3 regions of the Thiosocius teredinicola genome follow, and region 3 is predicted to be linked to each of the others. Evidence: predicted binding sites of a transcription regulator. Region 3 holds the regulator's gene; each other region holds the start of a gene.
The links. Region 3 encodes sigma-54, which starts transcription at its own class of promoters, with help from an activator protein. Its sites were predicted from a motif close to TGGCANGNTNCNTGCTT; they were not measured.
Positions count from the first base shown of each region.

Region 1: a site for sigma-54 is predicted at 1,195-1,211, ahead of adh (aldehyde dehydrogenase). Genes of this name have one in related genera too.
Region 2: a site for sigma-54 is predicted at 1,882-1,898, ahead of B1781_RS15430 (methanol/ethanol family PQQ-dependent dehydrogenase). Genes of this name have one in related genera too.

Region 1 covers NZ_CP019936.1:522,132-525,409, forward strand. Annotated here, with positions in the region: gene B1781_RS02450 (sigma-54-dependent Fis family transcriptional regulator) at 1-996, opposite strand, end outside; gene adh (aldehyde dehydrogenase) at 1,265-2,791, shown strand; gene B1781_RS02460 (DUF779 domain-containing protein) at 2,875-3,278, shown strand, end outside.
Region 2 covers NZ_CP019936.1:3,248,076-3,251,353, forward strand. Annotated here, with positions in the region: gene B1781_RS15430 (methanol/ethanol family PQQ-dependent dehydrogenase) at 16-1,782, opposite strand; gene B1781_RS15435 (SHOCT domain-containing protein) at 2,034-2,837, opposite strand; gene B1781_RS15440 (porin) at 2,977-3,278, opposite strand, start outside.
Region 3 covers NZ_CP019936.1:243,346-246,623, forward strand. Annotated here, with positions in the region: gene ptsN (PTS IIA-like nitrogen regulatory protein PtsN) at 1-123, opposite strand, end outside; gene hpf (ribosome hibernation-promoting factor, HPF/YfiA family) at 141-470, opposite strand; gene B1781_RS01115 (RNA polymerase factor sigma-54) at 502-2,004, opposite strand; gene lptB (LPS export ABC transporter ATP-binding protein) at 2,156-2,881, opposite strand; gene lptA (lipopolysaccharide transport periplasmic protein LptA) at 2,908-3,278, opposite strand, start outside.

The DNA.
Region 1 (3,278 bases), 280 kb from region 3:
GCCGGCGTCCAGCACGCGCTTGGCATCGGTGAGCTTGGCAGCGCAATCATCGTCGAAATAACAGGGCTCGCCGGTTGGTGCCTGCAGTGGCCTGATAGCCACCGGTGATTTGCGCTCTTGCTGCACAACGCCGTGCATCTGTTGGCCGTCGCGGCCGCGAATCACCTTCGGTTGATTGCTGGCCGGAAGTTGCAGCCATTGCTCGGCACTGGTGTCGAGAAGGTCCTGCCAATCCGCTCCGAGCAACTGCAGCGCGGCCCGGTTTGCGCCGACGATACGATCCTCGTCGAGCAGCAACACGCCCTCGCGATGGGTGTTCAGCAATTCGGGCGAAGGATGGAAACGCAACACGCCGTTGTTCTGCGCCTGTGTAAGGCTCAAGCGATGTTCGATGATCTGAATCGCAAGGCGCACCATGCCGAGCGCCTGTGCATGCAGGTTCTCCGAATCACCCGATACATCGAGTACGCCGAGCATCTCGCCACGCGGCGACAGAATGGGCGCGGCAGCGCAGCTCAAGATGCCGTTGGCTTCGAGGTAGTGTTGCCTGCCACGTACCGAGACGGCTTGTTGTTCTGCGAGCGCCGTGCCGATCGCGTTGGTGCCGCGTCCGTCTTCCGACCAGTACACGCCGGGCTGCAGCGCTACCTGTTGAGCGGTGCGCAAGAAGTTCAACGCGCCAACGGCATCCAGGATGAGACCATCGCGGTCGGCAAGCACAACAAGGCTGTCACCGTCCGAAACCAGTTCAGCCAGTGCATCCATCTCGGGTCGTACGATCCGACGAAGCTGACCACGCATCTCGCGGCGTTCATTCAGCAGCGACAAATCGACATGTTCTGCCGGCGGTGCGTCGGCGTTGTCCAGGCGACGCGCACAGCGCTGCCATGAACGCTCGATGACGTCCGGCACCAATCCATTAGGACTGCGTCCCTTGTCGAAAAACAGGCGGCGTGCGGCATCCGTGTCGGCCGGTATGGGACCGAAAGTCGGCATCGGTTATTCCTCCTGTCACTGTCGCCGTCGCTTTGCGCGACGGTCATGGTGTCGCATGTTGCGACACTCGTATTGTGCTTATCGATACGGCCAAGCGGATACCCGAGACTACTGCTGTCGACCACGTAGCGCAACACCACACTAAGCGGTTGTTTTGTTGACGATTGCGCTTTTTGTGTACTGCAGCATATGCCGTCGTGGCACGGTTTCTGCGATTGCGGCAGGCGGTAGCCGATGGGCTGCCGGCTATCCGTAGGAGGAAAAAACTATGTCAACCAACGTCGTCGAAGTCAGCACCTTGGGTGCCGAACTGCCGTTTAAGAAACGCTATCAGAATTTCATTAATGGGCAGTGGGTAGAACCGGAGAGTGGTGAATACTTCGAGAACATCTCGCCGGTCACCGGCCGCCCGATCTGCGAGGTACCGCGTTCCAACGCCGATGATGTCGAACGTGCACTCGATGCCGCGCATGCGGCCAAAGACGCGTGGGGCAAAAAGTCCCCGGCAGAACGCGCAGTGATCCTGAACCGCATTGCCGATCGCATCGAAGAAAACCTCGAACTGATTGCCACCGCCGAAACCTGGGACAACGGTAAACCGATCCGCGAGACGCTCGCCGCGGATATCCCCCTGGCAATCGATCACTTCCGTTACTTCGCTGCCTGCGTGCGCGCTGAAGAAGGCGGTATCTCCGAGATCGACCACGAGACCTATGCGTATCACTTCAAGGAGCCGTTGGGCGTGGTCGGTCAGATCATCCCGTGGAACTTCCCGATCCTGATGGCGACCTGGAAGCTGGCGCCGGCGTTGGCCGCCGGCAACTGCGTGGTATTGAAACCGGCGGAACAAACCCCGGCGTCGATCCTGGTTGTGATGGAGCTCATCGCCGACCTGTTGCCGCCCGGCGTGGTCAACGTGGTGAACGGCTTCGGTGTCGAGGCCGGCAAGCCGCTTGCCTCGTCGCCGCGTATCGCCAAGGTTGCGTTCACCGGTGAAACCACCACCGGCCGCTTGATCATGCAGTACGCATCGCAGAACCTGATCCCGGTAACGCTGGAGCTGGGCGGCAAGTCGCCGAACATCTTCTTCCCGGACGTGTGCGAGAAAGACGACAGCTTCTTCGACAAAGCCATCGAGGGCTTCGTGTTGTTTGCATTGAACCAGGGCGAAGTGTGCACCTGCCCGTCGCGCGCGTTGATCCACGAGTCGATCTATGACCAGTTCATGGAGCGTGCATTGCAGCGCGTTGCAGCTATCAAGCAGGGCAACCCGCTGGATAAGAGCACGATGATCGGTGCACAGGCATCGCAGGAGCAGATGGACAAGATCCTGTCTTATATCGATCTCGGTCGTCAGGAAGGTGCAGAGTGCCTGGCAGGTGGCGAGCGCAACCAGCTCGAAGGCCAACTGGAAGACGGTTATTACATCAAGCCGACCGTATTCAAAGGCAACAACAAGATGCGGATCTTCCAGGAAGAGATCTTCGGCCCCGTGGTATCGGTGACCACCTTCAAGGACTACGATGAAGCGCTCGAGATCGCCAACGACACCCTATACGGTCTTGGCGCAGGCGTCTGGACGCGCGATTCGAATACCGCGTTCCGCGCAGGTCGTGCGATCCAGGCAGGACGCGTATGGACCAATTGCTACCACGCCTACCCGGCACACGCAGCATTCGGTGGTTACAAGCAATCGGGCATCGGTCGTGAAAATCACAAGATGATGCTCGACCACTACCAGCAAACCAAAAACCTGTTGGTGAGCTACAGCGAATCACCGCTGGGTTTCTTCTGAGTCGATTGAAGCATAGTCGATAGTGGCTGCCCCTCTTCGTTGCGGCGAAGAGGGGCTATTTGTTCTGATCGATGGAGGTTGTCATGGATACGCGACGCGTAACCGCGACTGATGCGGCCCTGGCGTTGATCGAGAAGTTGAAGAAGCGCCACGGTGATTTGATGTTTCACCAGTCAGGCGGTTGTTGCGACGGCAGTGCGCCGATGTGTTACCAGCGTGGCGAACTGCAGGTGGGCGACCAGGACGTGCTGCTCGGTGAGATCGGCGATACGCCTTTCTACATGAGTGCATCACAGTTCGACTACTGGAAGCACACCCAGTTGATCATCGATGTGGTCGACGGACGTGGCGGGATGTTTTCGCTCGAAGGGCCAGAAGGCAAACGCTTTCTCACGCGATCCCGCTTGTTCACCGACGAAGAATGGCAACAAATCAAGGGCGACGATGGACCTTCGTTCACTGCCGTTGCGAGTCGCCCTTTGCCGAC
Region 2 (3,278 bases), 1.8 Mb from region 3:
CGGCCTGTCGCGTGATCAGGCGTCAGTGAGCTTGAACACCCACAGCGAACCACCCTGGTTCAGGTACTTGACCTTCTTGGCCACATCCCCGCCCCACAGCGGCACGGCGCCACCCCAGCCAGACGGCACGGCAACAAACTGTTCGCCGTCCTGCTCCCAGGTGATCGGGCAACCGACAACACCGGAACCGGTCTGGAAGCTCCACAGCTCTTCACCGGTCTGATCGTCGAACGCCTTCAGATAGCCTTCGGGCGTTCCGGTGAACACCAGGCCACCGGCGGTCGTCATAACGCCGCCCCACAGCGGGGCATTGTTCTTGTATTCCCACTTGATCTTGCCGGTACGCGGGTCAACAGCGCGCAGTGCACCGATATAGTCATCGTTGAGCGGTTTGATGGTGAACCCGGCACCCAGGTAGGCAGCGCCCTTCTTATAGGTGATCGGCTCGTTCCACAGGTCCATGCCCCACTCGTTCGACGGCACATAGAACAGTTCAGTCTTCGGGCTGTACGCCATCGGCATCCAGTTCTTTGCACCGAGGAACGAAGGCGCAACAAAGATGGTTTCGCCCTTCTTGCCATCGGCACTCTTCGAAGGGTCACCGGGACGGGCACCGTTCTCGATCGGTCGGCCGGTCTTCAGGTCGATGCCCTTCGCCCAATCGATCTGGTTGACGAACGGGAAAGCGTTCTCCAACTTACCGTTGGTACGATCGAGGACATAGAAAAAGCCGTTGCGGTCGGCGTGACCGGCGAGCTGCTTGCCGTCGACGTTGAACGAAACGACTTCGTTGACACCGTCGTAGTCCCAGCCGTCGTTCGGCGTGTACTGGAAATGCCAGGCGATCTTGCCCGTCTTCGGATCAATCGCGAGCGTAGAAGTCGAGTACAGGTTGTCGCCCGGGCGAAGATGCGCATTCCACGGTGCCGGGTTGCCGGTGCCATAGAAGATCAGCCCGGTCTCGTGATCGTAGGTGCCGCCCTGCCAGGTCGCCGCACCGCCGGTCTTCCACATATCGCCCGGCCAAGTGGCGTTGGTCTTTCCCGTCAGGCCGTTCTCGACCTTCTCGCCGTCCTTCCACATATACCCCATGTGGCCTTCGACGGACGGGCGCACCCACCGCATCTCGCCGGTCTTCGCGTCGCGCGCCTCTACCCGACCGATAACGCCGAACTCCCCACCCGACACGCCGGTGATGACCATGTCATGCACGATCAGTGGCGCCGCGGTGTTCGAGTAGCCCGCCTTGTAGTCGTCGATCTTGGCCCGCCATACGACTTTGCCGGTTTCCTGGCTGAGCGCGATCACGCGTGCATCCAGCGTGGTGAAGATCACCAGGTCGTCATACAGGGCTGCGCCACGGTTGATGACATCGCAGCACGGAAGGATGCCGTCGGGCAGTCGATGATCGTATTGCCAGAGTTCCTCGCCGGTCTTGGCGTCGATCGCGAACAGTCGCGAGTACGACCCGGTGACGAACATCTTGCCGTTGGCGACGACCGGTTGTGCCTCCTGACCACGTTGCTTCTCGCCGCCGAAAGAGAAACTCCATGCGGGCACCAACTTCTTGACGTTGCCCTTGTTGATCTTTGTCAGCGGACTGAAGCGCTGACCTTGTTGTCCCATCCCCCAACTGAGCACGTTCGACACACTGTTGGCGTCGTCGTCGATCGCCGATTGAGTCACGCTCTTCGCCTGTACGGCGTTGGTGGATACGAAGCCGACGCTGAGTGCGACGGCTATGGCACCGCTCAGTGCCGTTTGACGAAATGTACGATTCATTCAGTTTCTCCTCCCAAAAATTTGGTCTTATGTCGTCTCACCCGACGCAACCGTTGCGCTTCGTTGATAGGCTTGTAGCCGCAGCTGCCGTACTGGCGAGAGCAACAAGCAAGCCAACCGCAACTTTGCGGTAGCGTTTGTAAATCGTTAAAAACGTTTCTGTTTTCCACCCGCCCTTGGCGTCGTTGCGCGATACCCCAGCGGGCGATGAAATTTCTGAACGCATTGCTGTCACGAAACCGCGACACCCGTTACAGCGCCACGTCGTCGAGCAAGGCACGACGTTGCGATTGATACTCGTCGTCGCTGATGAGGCCCTTTTGCTGCAAACGTTTCAGAGTCTCGAGCCCTTCCTCGAGGTCTTTCCATCGATTGGCTGTAGGGGCTTTGACTGATGAATGCTGTTTCGGCGACGTGCGCGCCGGCTCGGCCGATGCCTTGCTCGACATTTCGCCTGACTGCAGGCGCAGCAGGCGTCGCGGGCTCTGTGTCAGGTCGATGGGAAACAGCACCCAGTCTTTGCGCCCGGGTTTGAACGTGAACCAGTCCGCCGGTTGAATGGTTGCGCCGCTCAAAGCAGCAAGCTGGCGGGCACCGGGACGTGCACGTTTCTGGTAAGGCTCACGAAATTCGTCGAGAAACTCGTCGACCTGTCCGAAGATCAGGTTCAGTTGCCCATCTTCAACGAATATCCGCGCACCCGTAGCCAGACGACGACTGACCGGAAACGAACCCACTTGGCGGAACGTCACCAGGTGCACGTCGCGCTTGTCATCGATGCGCGAAAGGGCCGATGCCAACTCTGCACCCGCCTCGATCGCCTGGTTTTCGCTCATCAGGTAAATCGCATTGCCGGCTTCGGATGAATCGACCTGCAACGATGCCAGCAGCTGCGCCAACGAATCAGGATCGACAAAGTTCACCGGATGCGCATTGTGAACTTCGCCCTCTGCATCGAGCGTGTACAGCTCGAGCGAACTTGAACGGTGCAGAGTTATCGCCGATGCGGAACCGGCGAACAGAGACAACAAGCCGAGCAAACCAAGTGCTCTCATATGCCGTTGCATGGAACTCTCCTTGGGTCACGACAGACGGCAATCCGGCGCCGCGTCGTGCAACCTCAGTGATCGGAAAAAAAAGGCCGGTGGAGGTCCGGCCAATGCGCGAGGGACAGAAAGCACAGCTTCGCGCCACTCAGAAGAACAGGATTGCGCCGACGTTGAAGCTCGATGTCTTATCGGTGCCGCCACCGGACAAGGAGCTTTCCTGCATGCTGTATTCGCCCAGCAAGGTCAGCGCCGGTGTAAGGTTGTGGTACACGCCGAGGGTCAGGCGTTCGTTCTCGACTTTGGTGAGTTCTTCCTGCTCACTCTCGGCCCAGTGGATACCGAACTTGGTGTTGTTCCAGGTATACGTACCCTGCACGTAGTAGCCGCTCGACTCTTCTGCATCGGCGGTATCCGAAAACCCGGGAAATACCAGACCACCCAGCGCCA
Region 3 (3,278 bases):
CGCCGTCGGCTCGTCGGTATCCCGTGCGAGCAGGCGTGCCGCCTGCTCGAGGATGCGTTTTTTGCTCGATGCCGGGTCAGCGATGCTGACGCTGCCCGACGTGAGGATGCCTTTAGGTAGCATGGTGAGACCGGATCAGTTCATCCCGCCGCTTCGACGGACGCATCTTTGTGTCCGTTGCCACGGTGGCTCTTGATCTTTTCTTTGTGGCGGATGACCTGACGATCCAGTTTGTCGACAAGCGAGTCGATGGCAGCGTACATGTCTTCGTGAGTGGAATCCGCAAAGACGTCGGCACCGGCGATATGCACGGTGGCTTCGGCCTTCTTGGTGAGTTTTTCAACACTCAGGATGACGTGTACGTTGGTGACGTGGTCGAAGTGACGCTCGAGTCGGGCGATCTTCTCGTCAACGTAGGCACGCATCGAGTCGGTGATGTCGACATGGTGACCGGTCAGGTTGACTTGCATCGATTTTCTCCTTGCATTTCAGCGCTTTCGATCAAGCTAAGCGCTTGCGTTCGTTCGACGGCGGGATCGCCATCGATTCACGATACTTGGCAACAGTGCGGCGGGCGACGTTGATCCCCTGATCAGCGAGGATGGCCGCGATCTTGTTGTCGGAAAGGGGTTTGTTGGGTTTCTCCGCACCGATCAGCTTTTTGATCAGCGCGCGAATGGCCGTGGCCGAGGCCTCGCCACCGCTGGCGGTGCTCACGTGGCTGGAGAAGAAGTATTTGAACTCGAAGGTGCCCCGTGGGGTGTGCATGTATTTCTGGGTGGTTACCCGTGAAATGGTTGATTCATGCATCTCCAACGCCTCGGCGATATCCCGCAACACGAGCGGTTTCATGGCCTCTTCTCCATATTCGAAGAAATTGCGTTGAAAGTCGACTATCCGTGTCGCAACTCGCAGCAGCGTATCGTTGCGGCTCTGCAGGCTCTTGATGAACCAGCGGGCCTCCTGCAGGTGGTTTTTCAGCGTGACGTTGTCGGCGCTGTTGTCCGCCCGCCTGATCATGTTCGCATACTCGGCGTTGACGCGTAACCGGGGGGCTGCATCCGGGTTGAGTTCGACCCGCCACTGGTTGTTACGTTTGTACACGAACACATCGGGCTCGACGTAGGTCGGCGGCTGGCTGGCAACGCTGGTACCCGGGCGCGGGTTGAGCGAGCGGATCAGGTGGATGACCGACATCAGGTCGTCGCTCTCCAGCTTGAGCTTGCGCTTCATCTGCGCCTCGTCCTGCGCCGCGAGCAGGTCGAAGTGCTCGCCGATCAGGAACAGCGCGCGCTCGCGCCACTCGAAGTCTTCGGGCAGCTGGCGCAGTTGAATGAACAGGCATTCACGCAGGTCGCGTGCCGCAATGCCAGGCGGATCAAAGGCCTGCACGCGGTGCAGCACGGCCTCGACCTCTTCGGTCTCGATATCCGGATCATCCATGCTGGTGACGATGTCTTCGATCGGCGTGGTCAGGTAGCCGTCTTCGGAGATGCCGTCGATGATCGCCTCGGCAATCGCCAGGTCGGTCGGGCTGAACGGCGTCAGCTGCATCTGCCAGATCAGGTGGTCCTGCAGAGATTCGCCGCTGCTTTGTTGATTCAGGAAGTCCTGGCTTTCGTCGCTGCTGGCGGCGCTGCCGGGAGAGGCGGGTGTGACGCTGTCGTAGATGTCATCCCACACGGTATCGACCGGCAGTTCATCCGGCATGGCCTCGGATTCGATCTTGACCTCGCTTTCGTTGTTCGGGTCGTTGCGCGAATCGTCGTTGTTGTTCTGGGTGCTTGCATTCTCACCGTCGTTCTCGCTCTTTTTGCGCTCGCTGTCGGCTTCGTCGCGACGCGTACCTTCCTCTTCGGTTTCGAGCATCAGGTTGGAGTCGAGGGCTTCCTGGATCTCCTGTTTGAGATCGAGCGTCGACAGCTGCAGCAGCTTGATTGCCTGCTGCAGTTGCGGCGTCATCGTCAGGTGTTGACCCAGTCGAAGCTGGATGGTGGGCTTCATTCGGCTACTATCTGGTATGAAATTTGATCGGACTCCCAATGCCATTCTAGCGCAACTGCGCGCGAGTCGAACCCGCTGTGCAGACCGGCGTTCCCGACTTTGGCGAGGCGCAGTATTTGGCGATGTTGCTGCGCAGCAATCATACGCCTAATCACAGCCGGAAGTTCTCGCCGAGATAGACTGCGCGGACTTGCGGGTTCTCGAGAATCTCCTTCGGCGCACCGAGTGCGAGCACGCTGCCTTCACTGATGATGTAGGCGCGCTGACAGATCCCAAGGGTCTCGCGGACATTGTGATCGGTGATCAGTACACCGATCCCGCGTTCGGCCAGTTGACCGACAATGCGCTGGATATCCATGACTGATATGGGGTCAATGCCGGCGAATGGCTCGTCGAGCAGGATGAAGCGCGGCTGTACCGCCAGAGCCCGGGCGATCTCCAGGCGCCGGCGTTCACCGCCCGACAGGCTGATCGCCATGTTGTCGCGCAGGTGACTGATACCGAACTCGCGCAGCAGGTCGTCGCACATCTGCTCGCGCTGGCCGCGATCGAGGTCGTCGCGCGTCTCGAGGATCGCGATGATGTTCTGCGCCACCGTGAGTCGGCGGAAGATCGACGGTTCCTGCGCCAGGTAACCCAGGCCGAGACGGGCACGCGCATGCATCGGTTTGTCGGTGAGGTCGTGCTCGCCGAGCGTAACCCGCCCCTGGTCGGCGGGAATCAGCCCGGCCATCATGTAGAAGGTTGTCGTCTTGCCCGCTCCGTTGGGGCCGAGCAGACCCACAACCTCGCCTTCGTTAAGGTACAGCGACACGCCGTTGACGACCGAGCGCCCACGGTAGCGTTTCACCAGATCTTCGGCGGCGAGTCGGGTCATGGCGTTGTATGGATCGCGTGTACTGCTTATTGATTCGGCGGATCGATGGTGATCTGAACGCGCTGCTTGCCTTTCGCGGCGGCGCCGGCCTTGACCACCGAACGTACCCGGTCGTACACGATGCGGTCACTGCGCATGCTGTCTTTGCCCTGCACCAGCACGGCATCGCCGATCAACACGAGGTTTTCGCTGTTCACCTCGTATTCGGCGCGGCGCGCCTGTCCTTTCACCGGTCCTTTATTGGACTGCTGCGAGAACTTGACGGGGCGTCCCTCGGCGACGATTTTCGACGGCTTTTTGCCGCGGTGCTGCACGGTCACGACATCGGCCTGCAGATGAATGCTGCCTTGGCGCAGGTCGACGTCGCCGCGGTAGATACTGACGCCTTTCGACTGGT